2 linked regions of the Phreatobacter stygius genome follow. The protein of the gene in region 1 interacts with the protein of each later gene in a pairwise test. Links are inferred from orthologs where the notes say so. Each region holds a gene or a part of one and is shown in the gene's direction. Other genes may lie near its edges.

Region 1 (7,388 bases):
CTCAAGCCCTGGACAGGCCCGACAGAATTCTCGAAGGCGGAGACACCGGATGACGGGGGATCTAAGAACCCCCTGCAGGCGAACCTGCCACCCGTTCAGCCACCAGCCGATCGAAGCGAAGGCGGCCTTATACGCGAAAATCCAAAGCGTTCAAGGCTAAAGCGTTCACGCGCGGTCTTGACCGGGGAAGACGTGGATGGCCGTGACAGGCACGGCCATGACGCGGTGAAAAACGGAGACGCTCAAGGCAAAACGTCTCACGCAGCCTGGGCCTGGCTGCGCCAGGCCGGGAAGGGATCGGCGCGGTCGGCGTGCTCGGCGGCATCGAACCGGGTGTCGGAGGCGCGGCCGACCAGGCAATCGTCGAGCGCCGCGCGCATGCGCTCCTCATCGAGCCCCGCGCCGATGAACACCAGTTCCTGGCGGCGGTCGCCATAGACCGGGTGCCAGTGGCGCTTCAGCATGGCCCGCCATTCGTCGCTGTCGGGCCAGCGCGCCTTCGGCACCGCGATCCACCAGAAGCCCATGGCGGAGGTGCGGCAGACCGCCCCGGCGATCGACAGTTCGCCGCACCAGTCCGGCCGCGTCGCCAGCCAGAAATGGCCCTTGGCGCGGATCAGCCCAGGCCAGGTCGCCTTCAGGAAGGCGTCGAGGTTCACCGGATCGAACGGCCTGGCGGCCCGATAGACAAAGGATGAAATGCCATATTCCTCGGTTTCCGGCACGTGGTCCTTGAAACCATAGAGCTCCTTGGCCCAGAGCGGATGGGTCTCGGCCGTGTCCTTGTCGAAGCGGCCGGTGTCGAGCACCTCGGCCAGTGCCACCGCGGCGAAATCGGCCGTGATGACCCGCGCGTCCGGATTGAGCGCGCGGACGATCTTTTCGACCAGTGCCTGCTGGGTGGTGTCGACCGAGGAGATCTTGTTGATGATCACCACGTCGGCGAATTCGATCTGGTCGGTCAGGAGATCCGCCAAGGTGCGTTCGTCGCCTTCATCGGCCGTTTCGCCGCGATCGGCCAGGACGTCATGACTGCCGAAATCCCTCAGGAGATTGATCGCGTCGACCACGGTGACCATGCAGTCGAGCCGGGCGATGTCCTCCAGCGCCTCGCCGTCCTCGGAGCGGAACGAGAAGGTGGCGGCGATCGGCAGCGGCTCGGCGATGCCGGTGCCTTCGATCAGCAGGTACTCGTATTTGCCGCTCTCGGCGAGCTGCCTGACCTCGCTCAGGAGGTCGTCGCGCAAGGTGCAGCAAATGCAGCCATTGGTCATCTCGACCAGTTTTTCGTCGGTCCGCGACAGGTTGGCGCCGCCGTCGCGGACGAGGTCGGCGTCGATATTCACCTCCGACATGTCGTTGACGATGACCGCCACGCGCCGGCCTTCACGGTTGTTGAGAATATGGTTCAAGAGAGTGGTCTTGCCGGCGCCCAGAAAGCCGGAAAGCACGGTGACGGGCAGGCGAGGATCGGAACGACCGGCAAGCATGAAGGCTCCTATATATGTAATACTATAACATAACCTAATCACGATGCCCCCGGCAAGTGGCCGGCGAAGCCCTTGTCCAATCGACAGGTTTTCCCGGCATTCGGGCGACTGCTTGCTTGACTCTTGAGCGACCCGATGCGAGTTCGCCGCGACTTTGACGCAGCGCGCGAGGGTTTCATGACCGTTGCTTTCACCTTTCCCGGCCAGGGCAGCCAGGCCGTCGGCATGGGCAAGGCCCTGGCCGACGCCTTTCCCGCGGCGCGTGCGGTGTTCGCCGAGGTGGATGATGCGCTCGGCGAGAAATTGTCGGCGGTGATCTGGGACGGGCCGATCGAGACGCTGACATTGACCGAGAATGCCCAGCCGGCGCTGATGGCGGTGTCGCTCGGCGTCGTCAGGGTGCTGGAAGCCGAAGCCGGACTGAACCTGTCGCGCGACGTCGCCTATGTCGCGGGCCACTCGCTCGGCGAATATTCGGCGCTGGCCGCGGCCGGCAGTTTTTCGATCGGCGACACGGCGCGGCTCCTGCGCATCCGCGGCAAGGCCATGCAGGCGGCAACCCCGGTCGGCGTCGGTGCCATGGCAGCGATTCTCGGCCTGGAGTTCGACGCGGTGGTGGCGATCGCGGCGGAAGCGGCCGAGACCGAGGTCTGTCAGGCGGCCAATGACAATGGCGCCGGCCAGGTGGTGATTTCCGGTCACAAGGCGGCGGTCGAGCGCGCCTGCGAACTGGCCAAGGCACGCGGCGCCAAACGCGCCATTCCGCTGCCCGTATCCGCCCCCTTTCATTGCGCGCTGATGCAGCCGGCCGCCGACGCCATGGCGGCGGCGCTGGCCAGCGTGCCGGCCAAGGCGCCGATGGTGCCTGTTGTCGCCAATGTCCTGGCCCAGCCGATCGCCGATCCCGCCGAGATCACCCGGCGACTGATCGAACAGGTCACCGGTACGGTGCGCTGGCGCGAATGCGTGGCGACCATGGCCGGGCTCGGCGTCACCAGCTTTTATGAGATCGGCGCCGGCAAGGTCTTGTCGGGCCTGGTCAAGCGGATCGCCGAGGGCGCCACCGGCAGCGCCATCGGTTCGCCCGACGATATCGCCGCCTTCAAGGCTTCGCGCGGATAAGAGGTGCTCCCATGTTCGATCTGACTGGCAAGACGGCGCTCGTCACCGGTGCGACCGGCGGCATCGGCGGCGCGGTGGCGGCAGCGCTCCATGCGCGCGGCGCAACCGTTGCCCTGTCCGGCACGCGCCGGGAGAAACTCGACGAACTGGCGGCGGCTCTTGGTGCGCGCGCCCATGTCCTGCCGACCAACCTGTCGTCGATCGAAGAGGTCGAGGCGCTGGTGCCGGCTGCCGACAAGGCGATGGGCGGGCTCGACATTCTTGTGAATAACGCCGGCATTACCCGCGATAACCTGTTCATCCGGATGAAGGACGAGGAGTGGGACCAGGTGATCGCAGTCAACCTGACTGCCAGCTTCCGCCTGACCCGGGCCGCGACCAAGCTGATGATGCGCAAGCGCTGGGGCCGGATCGTCTCGATCACCTCGGTGGTCGGGGTCACCGGCAATCCCGGCCAGGGCAATTATGCAGCCTCGAAAGCCGGCCTTATCGGCATGTCGAAAGCGCTTGCGGCCGAGGTCGCCAGCCGCAACGTGACGGTCAACTGCGTGGCCCCCGGTTTCATCGAAACGGCCATGACGGATGCCCTCAACGACAAGCAGAAGGAGACGATCCTGACGCGTGTTCCGGCGGGTCGGCTCGGCAAGGCGAATGAAATTGCCGCCGCCGTTGTCTATCTCGCCTCGGAGGAAGCGGCCTATGTCACCGGCCAGACGCTCCACGTCAATGGCGGCATGGCCATGATATAATTCATTATTTTGGCGTTTCGGAGGCGCGCTGGCAAAACCTTTAGGCCTGTGTTAGAGAGCCTGACGGTTCGGGCAGGGGGCCTTCCCGAGATGATCCAGATTCACGGCGGAGCGGCCCGCCATCACCAATCTTGAATGCCGCACACCGCGTCCCATCGTGGGCGGTGCCTTATCGTCGGATGGAACGAGGATAAACTTATGAGCGATATCGCTGACCGAGTGAAGAAGATCGTCGTGGAGCAGCTCGGCGTTGATGCCGAGAAAGTGGTCCCGGCCGCGAGCTTCATCGACGACCTGGGTGCCGACAGCCTCGACACCGTCGAGCTCGTCATGGCGTTCGAAGAAGAATTTGGCGTCGAGATTCCGGACGACGCTGCCGAGACGATTCTCACCGTCGGCGACGCGGTGAAATTCCTCGAGAAAGCTGCCAACGCCTGATTTTTCGGGCTGTTGGACTTTAACCAAATGATGTTCGAGGGGCCGGGGAGCGTTGAACGCCTCCGGCCTTTCGTTCAGGAGCTCGGGTGTGGGAAACGGGAACAGGTGAAGCGATGATGCGGCGTGTTGTGGTGACCGGCGTGGGTGTCGTATCTCCGCTTGGATGCGGAGCCGAGACGACCTGGGCAAGGCTCGTCAAAGGCGACAATGCCGCGCGCAAGGTCGAGCACTTCGACGTTTCCGACATCGCCGCCAAGATCGCCTGTATGATTCCGCGCGGCGACGGCACCCAATCGACGTTCAATCCGGACGACTGGATGGAGCCGAAGGAGCAGCGCAAGGTCGATGACTTCATCATCTTCGCCATGTCGGCCGCGACCCAGGCGCTCGATGATGCCGGCTGGCACCCGAAAACCCGCGACGAGCAGATTTCCACCGGCGTTCTCATCGGTTCCGGCATTGGCGGCATCGATGGCATCGCCGAAGCCTCGCTGATCCTGAAAGAGAAGGGCCCCCGGCGGATTTCGCCCTTCTTCATCCCGGGCCGGCTGATCAATCTCGCTGGCGGCTACGTGTCGATCCAGCACGGCCTCAAGGGGCCGAATCATGCCGTCGTCACCGCCTGCTCCACCGGCGCCCACGCCATTGGCGATGCGGCCCGCCTGGTGGCTTTCGGCGACGCCGACGTGATGGTCGCCGGCGGCACCGAATCGCCGGTCAGCCGCCTGTCGCTTGCCGGTTTCTCGGCCTGCCGCGCGCTGTGCACCGCGTTCAACGACGAGCCGACCCGCGCCTCCAGGCCCTATGACCGCGATCGCGACGGTTTCGTCATGGGCGAGGGCGCAGGCGTCGTGGTGCTCGAGGCCTATGAGCACGCCAAGGCGCGCGGCGCCAAGATCTATGCCGAGGTGATCGGCTACGGCCTGTCGGGCGACGCCCATCACATCACCGCGCCGGCCGAGGATGGCGACGGCGCCTATCGCTGCATGCAGGCGGCGATCAAGCGCGCCGGCATCGCGGCCGCCGATATCGACTACATCAATGCCCACGGCACCTCGACCATGGCCGACGGCATCGAACTGGCCGCCGTCGAACGTGTCGTCGGCAATGCCGCCTCGAAGATCTCGATGTCGTCGACCAAGTCGTCGATCGGCCATCTGCTGGGCGCCGCCGGCGCCGTCGAGGCGATCTTTTCGGTCCTGGCGATTCGCGACCAGATTGCCCCGCCGACCCTGAACCTGGACAATCCCTCGGTCGAGACGGTCATGGATCTGGTGCCGCACCAGGCCCGCAAGCGGTCGATCGAGACGGTGCTGTCGAACTCCTTCGGCTTCGGCGGCACCAATGCCTCGCTGATCTTCCGCGCCGCGGCCTGACCAATCGTCGCGCCGGCCGGCGGCCGGTTTGCCGGGCGGCAAAATGCGGTAGAATTGGTTGCGTTCGAAGCGGACCGAATCTGGCTGCATCAGCCCTATTCGGCCCGTCCCCGAGACCTCACCCGTCTTTCGCCACATTCGCTTCGCATCAGTTGGTTAGTGATGTGACAGCATCGATTCAGAGCTAGCGTGATGAGCGATTCCCCCGGGCTCGGCCCGGTCCAGAACGGTTCCCGTCCGGCCATCAAGTCGCCCCGTGCGGCTTTGGAGCCGGAGGCGGCACCCCCGGCTCCGCCGGCTTCCCGGCGCGCCCGCAATCAGTGGGTGGTCATCGGCAATCTGATCCTGTCGCTGGCGCTCGTGCTGCTGGTCGGCGGCCTCGTCGGTTTCAGCTATGCCCGCCATGCCTTCGTGTCGCCCGGGCCGCTGGAGCAGGATCGCGCTGTGTTCATCGAGCGCGGCTCGACCTCGGACCAGATCGGCACCAAGCTCGAGCAGAACGGCGTCATTTCGTCCTCGCTGCTGTTCACCGCCGCGGTGCAGCTCTATGGCGCCCGTGGCGACCTGAAATGGGGTGAATATCTCTTCCCCAAGCGGGTTTCGATGGCCGAGGCCATGGCCATCGTCATCGAGGGCAAGGCGATCGAATATCGGATCACCGTGCCGGAGGGCCTGACATCCGAGCAGATTGTCGGCCGGCTGCGCGACAATGACGTGTTGACCGGCGAGATCGCGCGGATCCCGCGCGAGGGCTCGCTGATGCCCGACACCTACAAGTTCACCCGCGGTACCTCGCGCCAGCAGATCGTCGATCAGATGGCGACCTTGCAGGCCCGTGCCGTGCAGCAGATCTGGGGCCGCCGCGCGCCGGACCTGCCGATCCGTTCGATCGAGGAAATGGTCATCCTGGCGTCGATCGTCGAGAAGGAAACCGGCAAGGCCGACGAGCGGCCGCGGGTCGCCGGCGTGTTCATCAACCGGCTGAACCGGCGCATGCGGCTGCAGTCCGATCCGACCATCGTCTATGGCCTGGTCGGTGGGCGCGGCACGCTCGGCCGCGGCATCCAGCAGTCCGAGATCCAGCGGCTGACGCCTTACAACACCTATCAGATCGACGGCCTGCCGCCGACACCGATCGCCAATCCCGGCCGGGCGGCGATGGAGGCGGTGGTCAATCCGGTGCGTGGCCGCGACGTCTATTTCGTCGCCGACGGCACCGGCGGTCATGTCTTCGCCGAGACGCTCGAGCAGCACAACCGCAACGTCGCCAATTGGCGCAGGGTGGAGCGTGAGCGTGGCCAGGCCGATCCGTCGCGCGACCGGGTCAGCGCCGATCCGCCGACCGGAACGGCAACGCCTGGCGCGCCCAACCCGCCGGCCACGCCGCGCTGATCCCCGCGCGCAGTTGCAGAACGGCCCTGCCGGCTCGGCCTTGGGTTGGCCGGTCCGGCCTGCCGGTCGAGCGGGCAACGCTTGACCTTGGCGCTGGCGGCACTTAACCGCCAAGGCAGCGAGGCAACTGCAGAGGATTCCATGGCTCTCTCGAGCATGACGGGTTTTGCCCGCTCCGACGGCGCGATCGGCACCGCGGTCTGGGCCTGGGAAATCAAGTCGGTCAATTCCAAGGGCCTGGACGTCAAGCTGCGCCTGCCGCCGGGCTTCGACCTGGCTGAGCCGGCCATTCGCCAGAAGATCGCGGCGCTGGTGACGCGCGGCAGCCTGTTCGCCAGCCTGTCGGTCAAGCGCGAAGGCGTCGCGAGCGAAGTGCGCATCAACGAACTGGTGCTGGCGCAGGTGCTTGATGCGGTCAAGCTGATCACCGAACGGATCGATGCCCGTGCGCCGGCCGTCGACGGCATTCTCGGCATCCGGGGCGTCGTCGACGTGGTCGAGCCGGAAGAGACCGAGGACGAGCGCGCCGAACTGCATGCGGCGGTGCTTGCTGGCCTGGACCAGGCGCTCGCCGGCCTCGTCGTCATGCGCAAGGCCGAAGGTGCGGCCCTTGGCGCCGTGCTGACCGACCGCCTCGGCGAGATCGCCGAGCTGAAACGGCAGGCCGAGACCAATCCGGCGCGCCGGCCCGAAGCGATCAAGGCCAAGCTCGCCGAATCGATTGCCGCGGTGCTGGAGACCGGCAAGGCGTTCGATCCCGACCGGTTGCACCAGGAGGCTCTGCTGCTCGCCAGCAAGGCCGATATCCGCGAAGAGCTCGA
Region 2 (7,266 bases), 5.2 Mb from region 1 along the record:
CATGTTTCCAGGTCGAGCGCACCATGGCGAGCTGCAAGGTGCCGTCGATGATCCACATGATGCCGATGGCGGTCTTCGGGCCGAGATAGGCGCCGGCGACCGGCATGAAGATCATCGCCGAGCCGAACCCGGTATAGCCGCGCACGGTACCGGCCACGAGCGCCGCGACGAGGACGAGCAAGGGCGGCGAATCGCCGAGACGGGCAAGAAAATCCATGATGCCTGTCGATTAGAGCGGATCGATCTCCGGCGGAACGGCGGAAGTCGCCGGATCTGCCTTGCTCAATTGGCGTGCGGCTCGTTCGGCAACGCGCGTCAGGTGAACGACGAGGTCGACCTTGGTGATCTCGTAGCCGTCGGGCGGCAAGGGCAGGCGATCGAGCGCGACGGCCCCGGCCGGGATGTTCAGGATCCGGTCCTCGGCGTCGATATAGAAGTGATGGTGATCGCCGACGTCGGTGTCGAAATAGCTGCGCTCGCCATTGATCGAGATGCGGCGCAGCAAACCGGCATCGGCAAACTGGTTGAGCGTGTTGTAGACCGTCGCCAGCGACAGCGGGCTTCCGGCATCAAGCGCGTCGCCATGCAGGTCGGCCGCGGTGACATGGCGATGCCGGTTGCCGAACAGCAGGCGGCCGAGCGCGATACGCTGTCGCGTTGGCCGCAACCCGGCGGCTCGGAGGGCGGCTTGAACCTGGACCGCGGACAGCCAGGCGTCGTCGTGCGCGGCACGCAGCTGGTCTCGGAATTCATCGGGAACAAGGAGCATCGGGGTGCCGGTTCTCTTTCAGATGCAAATGAGTTGCAATTGCATTCTGTCAAAAACGCGGCCGCCGTCAATTCAGGCGATGCCTGTTCCGCGCAGACACGCATGGTTCGAAATCCGTGAATGCCTTGCCCGCTCGCTGCGAGGCTTTGCCGTGACGCGGTAAATTTAGCGATGAAGGCGCGTGTCGGCGGCCTTCTCGGATAAGTTGGCGGTCATGTCCGACATGATTCGCATTCTCGGCATCGACCCTGGGCTCCGCCGCACCGGCTGGGGTATTATCGACGTGACCGGCAACCGGCTGATCTTCGTTGCCTGCGGCACGGTGACATCGGACGCCGAAACGACTCTGGCCGAGCGCCTGGCGCAGCTCTATCGCGGTGTGGAAGATGTGGTGCGACGCTTCGAACCGAACGAAGCGGCGGTCGAAAACACCTTCGTCAACAAGGATGCGACCGCCACCTTGAAGCTCGGCCAGGCGCGTGGCATCGCCATGGTGGTGCCCTCGCTCGCCGGCCTGCCGGTGTCCGAATACGAGCCGAACAAGGTCAAGAAATCGATCGTCGGCGCGGGCCATGCCGACAAGAAGCAGGTCGAGATGATGATCGGCATCCTGTTGCCCAAGGCCGATCCGAAGACCATGGATGCGGTCGACGCACTCGCTATCGCCATCACCCATGCCCATCATCGCGGGCCGGCGCGCCTGCACGCCTGACCGGCGTTGACCTCAGCCGCATCGTCGCGGGATGCTCGGCGACATCAAGGCTTGCCCGGAGACCCCCAGGTGATCGCATTCGACAAGATCCAGGCGCGCGCCGAGACCCGCAAGGGCGGCCCGGCCGCGCTCAAGGCGCTGTTGCCGCCGGTGATGGCGAAGGCCGAGCTCGCGGCGCTGCCCGACGACCGGGTGCTGGCGGAAATGACCCGGCGCATCTTCTGCGCCGGTTTCGTCTGGCGGGTGATCGACAACAAGTGGCCGGGGTTTGAAGAAGCCTTTCTCGGTTTCCAGCCGAAGCCTTTGTTGTTCCAGCCGGACGAGTTCTGGCACGACCGGGCGCGCGACCCGCGCATCGTCAAGAATCCGCTGAAGATCAAGAGTGTGCGCGAGAACGCCGCTTTCGTCGCCGATGTCGCGGCCGAGCGCGGCTCCTTCGGCAAGTTCCTGGCGGCCTGGCCGGCCGACGATCAGATCGGGCTGTTGGATTTCATGGCCAAGCGCGGTTCGCGGCTTGGCGCCCGCACCGGCCAGTATTTCCTCCGCTTCATCGGTTTTGACGGCTTCGTCACCGCGCGCGACACGGTGGCGGCACTGCGCGACGCCGGTCTCGATATTGCGGCCGAGCCGACCTCCAAGGGCGACCTGAAGAAGATCCAGGCCGTGTTCAACGCATGGGCGCGCGAGACCGGCCTGCCGCGCGTGCACCTGTCGCGCACCTGCTCGATGTCGATCGGCGAAAATTACGACGCGGCGACGCTGATGCGTTATGGCGGGGGCGAAGAGTGAACAAACCGTCCGTCCGGCCAGCGAATCCCCTATAAGGGGCGCAGGATGCAGGGACGGATATCGCCATGATCGGCAAGTTGAAGGGCACGATCGACTCCTATGGGCCCGATTGGGTGATCGTCGACGTGCACGGCGTCGGTTACGTCGTGCACTGTTCGTCGCGCACGCTGCAGGCCCTGCCGGCGGCGGGCGAAGCGGCGGTGTTGTCGATCGAAACCATGGTCCGCGAGGACATGATCCGGCTCTACGGTTTCGCCAATGACCTGGAGCGCGAGTGGTTTCGCCTGCTGCTCGCCGTGCAAGGTGTCGGCGCCAAGGTGGCGCTGTCGGTGCTGTCGACGCTGAAGGCGAGTGATCTCGCCACCGCCATCGCCATGCGCGACAAGGCGGCGATCGGCCGGGCCAATGGCGTCGGGCCGAAGGTCGCCGAGCGCATCATCACGGAGTTGAAGGACAAGGCGCCGGGCTTCACCGATATCGATCCGACGCTTGCCAAGCTGGTCGGCGACGTCGACGACAAACGCGCGCCCGGCCCGATCCGCGACGCCATCTCGGCCTTGACCAATCTCGGCTACGGCCAGCCGCAGGCCGCCGCGGCCATTGCCGCCGCCGCCGGCAAGGCGGGCGAAGAAGCCAATACCCAGACGCTGATCCGGATGGGGCTGAAGGAACTGAGTTCTTGAACAGGCCATCGTCGACCTGAGCCAAGCTGTCGCGAAACGAGACGATCGTGTAACCAGCCGGAATGACCGAAGCCCGCCGCATCTTGAACCCCGAACACCGCGACGACGATGCGGATGTGCATCTGCGTCCGCAGCGGCTGACCGAATTCATTGGCCAGGCGCAGGCGCGGTCGAACCTCGAAGTGTTCATTTCGGCCGCCAAGATGCGCGGCGAGGCGCTCGACCACGTGCTGTTCGTCGGTCCGCCTGGGCTCGGCAAGACGACACTGGCACAGATCCTGGCGAAGGAGCTCGGCGTCAATTTCCGCTCGACCTCGGGACCGGTCATCGCCAAGGCGGGTGATCTCGCGGCGCAATTGACCAATCTCGAAGACCGCGACGTGCTGTTCATCGACGAGATCCACCGGCTCAATCCGGCGGTGGAGGAAATCCTCTATCCGGCGATGGAGGATTTCCAGCTCGACCTGATCATCGGCGAGGGGCCGGCGGCGCGCTCGGTGAAGATCGACCTCGCCAAGTTCACCCTGGTCGGCGCGACCACGCGTGCCGGCCTGCTGACGACGCCGCTGCGCGACCGTTTCGGCATCCCGATCCGGCTGCAGTTCTATACCGTCGAGGAGCTCGAATATATCGTCACCCGTGGCGCCCGCGTGCTGGGTGTCGGCATGGCCGCGGATGGCGCCAACGAGATCGCCCGGCGGGCGCGCGGCACGCCGCGCATCGCCGGCCGGCTGCTCCGGCGGGTGCGCGACTTCGCCATCTACCGGGATTCCGACACGATCACCCGGACCATCGCGGATGAGGCGCTGACCCGGCTCGAGGTCGACGCCGCTGGCCTCGACGCGATGGACCGGCGTTACCTCCAGGGCATCGCGCTCAACTATGGCGGTGGGCCGGTGGGCATCGAGACCATGGCGGCGGCGCTGTCCGAACCGCGCGACGCGATCGAGGAGATCATCGAGCCGTTCCTGATCCAGCAGGGCTTCCTGCAGCGCACGCCGCGCGGCCGGCTGTTGACCAGCCATGCCTTCAGGCATCTCGGCCTGGCGGAACCAGCCCGCGACGCCACCCAGTTCCAGCTGTTCAAGGGCGACGAGGACGACGCCTGAGCCGCGTCTTGCCGATTGAGCGCTGGTCCGATCGAAGGTTTGGCCGCGTTCAGGCCTCGCTTTCGCCAGATCAAGCCCCTATGCGGCGCGGCAAAATCCGTTGAGATCGTTCACCCGAAGGTTGACCGCATGATCAAGTCCCCGGCGCTTGCCGGCCATATCGAAGACGAAACCCACCATCTCTCGGTCCGCGTCTATTACGAGGATACGGATTTCTCGGGCGTCGTCTATCACGCGAGCTATTTGCGCTTCATGGAACGCGGGCGGACCGATTTTCTGAGACTGCTCGGCGTGGCGCAGGGCGACCTGTTCGACAAGGCGAAGGAAGAGGCCGGCGCCGGCTTCGCCTTCGTCGTGCGCGCCATGGGCATCGAGTTCCTGCGCCCGGCCAAGATCGACGACGTGCTGACCATCGAGACCCGCACGGTCGAGGTCAAGGGCGCGACCATGAACCTTGCCCAGCGCGTGCTGCGCGGCGAGGCGGTGCTGGTGGAAGCGACCGTGCGGGTCGCCTTCGTCGCCGGCGGCCGGCCAATGCGCATCCCTGACGCGCTGAGAAGGATCATGACGCCAAGGGCGTGATGTGCGAGTGAGAGCGTCCCTTTTTGGCGTCGTTACAGCAGATTTAGTCTCTTCATGTCGCTTCTCGGCTTCGGGCCGGCCGAACTCGCCGCCATCACCGCCATCATGGCGGTCGCCACCGTCATCCAGATGGCGGTTGGCGTCGGGCTGTCGCTGGTGATGATCCCGCTCCTGGCCATCATTTCGCCGAGCCTGGTGCCGGGTCCGGCGATCGCCTCGGCTTTCGTGGTGATGCTGGCGATGGTGCGCGGCAACAGCCACCTGATCGACCGCGCCGAGATCGGCTGGGGGGCTGGCGGCCTGCTGATCGGCACGGCCATCGGCGTGCTGGCGCTGCTGGCGATCGACCCGACCCATCTGCCGCGGCTGTTCGGCGGGCTGATCCTGCTGGCGGTGGGCCTGTCGCTGAGCGGGCTGCATCTGGCGCTCAGCGCCCGCAATATCGCGATCACCAGCGTCATATCAGGCTTCATGGGCGGCATGTCGGGCATCCACGGACCGTTGATCGGCGTGGTCTATGCCGGCCAGAACCCGGCCAAGGTGCGCGCCACGCTCGGGCTCTACTGGATCGTCGCTTATGCCATGCTGATTGCCATGCATGTCGCGGCCGGCCGGTTCGGGTTCGCCGATCTCGGCCGCGCGGCGCTGCTGGTTCCCGGCATTTTGATCGGCACCTGGCTGGCGCCGTCGGCGGTCGCGCTGATGGACCGTGAAAGGATGCGTATCGGCCTGCTGGCCATCGCCGTGGTCGGCGCGCTGGTGCTGCTGGTCCGGGGGTGAACGACCAAGTCTTCGCTGACGCATTCGCGCATAGCAGTCGCGCGACCACCTTTTTGTGACAATTACCGACGGCAATAAGCTGTTGCAGTGCGGCAATAACCCAGTCTTAACCTTATCGATGGCTTGGTAGTTTACCACGCGGATGTACAGACCGCGTCACGGTCAAGACACATTCGAGGGTCATTTCGCCCTCCAGGGACGGGAAAAAGCGCGAAAACTGCACAGGCGCTGGCCGTTCCGGGTTCTCAAACCGTGGCGTGGGCTGTTCTGCGACCTCGAAGCCGGACCTGTCGCGAAAAGGATCGCCGCCTATGAATCCCGCCGATGTCGCCCAGACCGCCGTCGCCGCATCCCACGACGTGTCGCTCTGGGGTCTGTTCATTACCGCCCATTGGGTGGTCAAGCTCGTCATGCTCGGCCTCGTCTCGGCCTCGATCTGGGTCTGGGCGATCATTGTCGAGAAGATCATCCTGTTCCGCCGCACGCGCAGCCAGATGGACCGCTTCGAGCAGGTTTTCTGGTCCGGCCAGTCGCTGGAGGAACTCTATCGCAGCCTGGCGCAGCGGCCGACCACCGCCATGGCGGCGCTGTTCGTTGCCGCCATGCGCGAGTGGAAGCGGTCGCACGAAACCGCGTCGCGCTCCTTCGCCGGCCTGCAACAGCGCATCGACCGGGTGATGAACGTCACCATCCAGCGCGAGGTCGAGCGTCTCGAGGCTCGCCTGATGGTTCTGGCGACCGTTGCATCCGCCGGCCCGTTCATTGGCCTGTTCGGCACGGTCTGGGGCATCATGACCGCCTTCCAGGCGATCGCGATCTCGAAGAACACCTCGCTCGCGGTGGTCGCGCCCGGCATTGCCGAGGCCCTGTTCGCCACCGCCATCGGCCTTGTCGCCGCAATTCCGGCAACCATTGCCTATAACAAGCTTGCCGGTGAGGTGAACAAGATCGCCAACCGGCTCGAAGGCTTCGCCGACGAGTTCGCCGCCATCCTGTCGCGTCAGATCGATCAGCAGGGTGGGCCGACCACCTACGACCAGCGCGCGGCCTGAGGAGACGACCATGGGAGCTCATGTCGCAAGCGGTGGTGGCGGCCGCGGCAATAACGGCCGCCGGCGCCGCCGCGCCTTCGTGATGAACGAGATCAACATCACGCCGATGGTCGACGTGATGCTGGTGCTGATGATCATCTTCATGGTGGCGGCACCGCTGATGACGGTCTCCGTGCCGCTGGACCTGCCGCAGGCGTCCGCCCGCGCGATCCAGCAGGACAAGCCGCCGATCACCGTTTCGGTGCGTCAGAACGGCGATATCTATCTCGGCGACAACAAGGTCGAACAGGCCCAGTTGATCGAGCAGCTGAAGGCCATGGCGCAGAACGGCGGCGAGGAGCGCATCTTCGTGCGCGGCGACGCCGCGGTGAATTACCAGGCCATCATGGACGTGCTGTCGCAGATCAAGGGCGGCGGCTTCACCAAGGTCGCGCTGGTCGCGACCGAACGCGCGTCGCGCTGAAAGCTGGCCGAGGTTTGAAGAGCGTGGCGCTGCACCCGCAAAAAGTCGGATATGGGGTCTCGGTGGGCGGGCATGTGCTCCTGCTTGCCGCGGCCCTGGTCGGCTTTCTGAGCGCGCCGCAGAAGCCGGACGAGGGCGAGAGCGTGCCGGTCGAGATCGTCTCCGACGAGCCGGCGCAGTCGACCCGCGGCGATCGTCGCGGCGAGCGCACGCCAACGCCGCAGCGTGTCGTCGACCGCCAGACCCCCGAAGAGCGCCAGACCCCGGACGAGGCTTCCGTGCCGGTCGCCCGCGAGCGGGTGCAGAACATACAATTGCCGCCGCCGC

The links.
Region 2: the proteins of E8M01_RS29815 (region 1) and ybgC interact in binary tests that used the Escherichia coli proteins (3 or more experiments, as listed by UniProt). The link is inferred for Phreatobacter stygius from one-to-one orthologs.

Annotation. Positions count from the first base shown.
Region 1 is NZ_CP039690.1:6,300,496-6,307,883, forward strand. What follows is about bases 2,358-5,179. They hold E8M01_RS29815 (acyl carrier protein), read left to right. Parts: upstream 2,358-3,559; coding sequence 3,560-3,799; downstream 3,800-5,179. Other genes in these bases: fabD (ACP S-malonyltransferase), read left to right, coding at 2,358-2,612; fabG (3-oxoacyl-[acyl-carrier-protein] reductase), read left to right, coding at 2,624-3,361; fabF (beta-ketoacyl-ACP synthase II), read left to right, coding at 3,916-5,175. In the rest of the region: E8M01_RS29800 (GTP-binding protein), read right to left, coding at 258-1,490; more of fabD, read left to right, coding at 1,668-2,357; endolytic transglycosylase MltG, read left to right, coding at 5,368-6,567; E8M01_RS29830 (YicC/YloC family endoribonuclease), read left to right, coding at 6,709-7,388. UniProt on the Escherichia coli protein: Carrier of the growing fatty acid chain in fatty acid biosynthesis.
Region 2 is NZ_CP039690.1:1,064,749-1,072,014, reverse strand. Bases 3,218-5,917 are described here. They hold ybgC (tol-pal system-associated acyl-CoA thioesterase), read left to right. Parts: upstream 3,218-4,191; coding sequence 4,192-4,644; downstream 4,645-5,917. Other genes in these bases: tolQ (protein TolQ), read left to right, coding at 5,736-5,917; E8M01_RS04945 (sulfite exporter TauE/SafE family protein), read left to right, coding at 4,699-5,424; ruvB (Holliday junction branch migration DNA helicase RuvB), read left to right, coding at 3,218-4,062. Also shown: E8M01_RS04980 (sulfite exporter TauE/SafE family protein), read right to left, coding at 1-217; iron response transcriptional regulator IrrA, read right to left, coding at 230-769; E8M01_RS34970 (hypothetical protein), read left to right, coding at 689-889; crossover junction endodeoxyribonuclease RuvC, read left to right, coding at 984-1,481; E8M01_RS04965 (DNA-3-methyladenine glycosylase I), read left to right, coding at 1,551-2,270; Holliday junction branch migration protein RuvA, read left to right, coding at 2,336-2,953; more of ruvB, read left to right, coding at 3,016-3,217; more of tolQ, read left to right, coding at 5,918-6,476; protein TolR, read left to right, coding at 6,487-6,939; cell envelope integrity protein TolA, read left to right, coding at 7,002-7,266.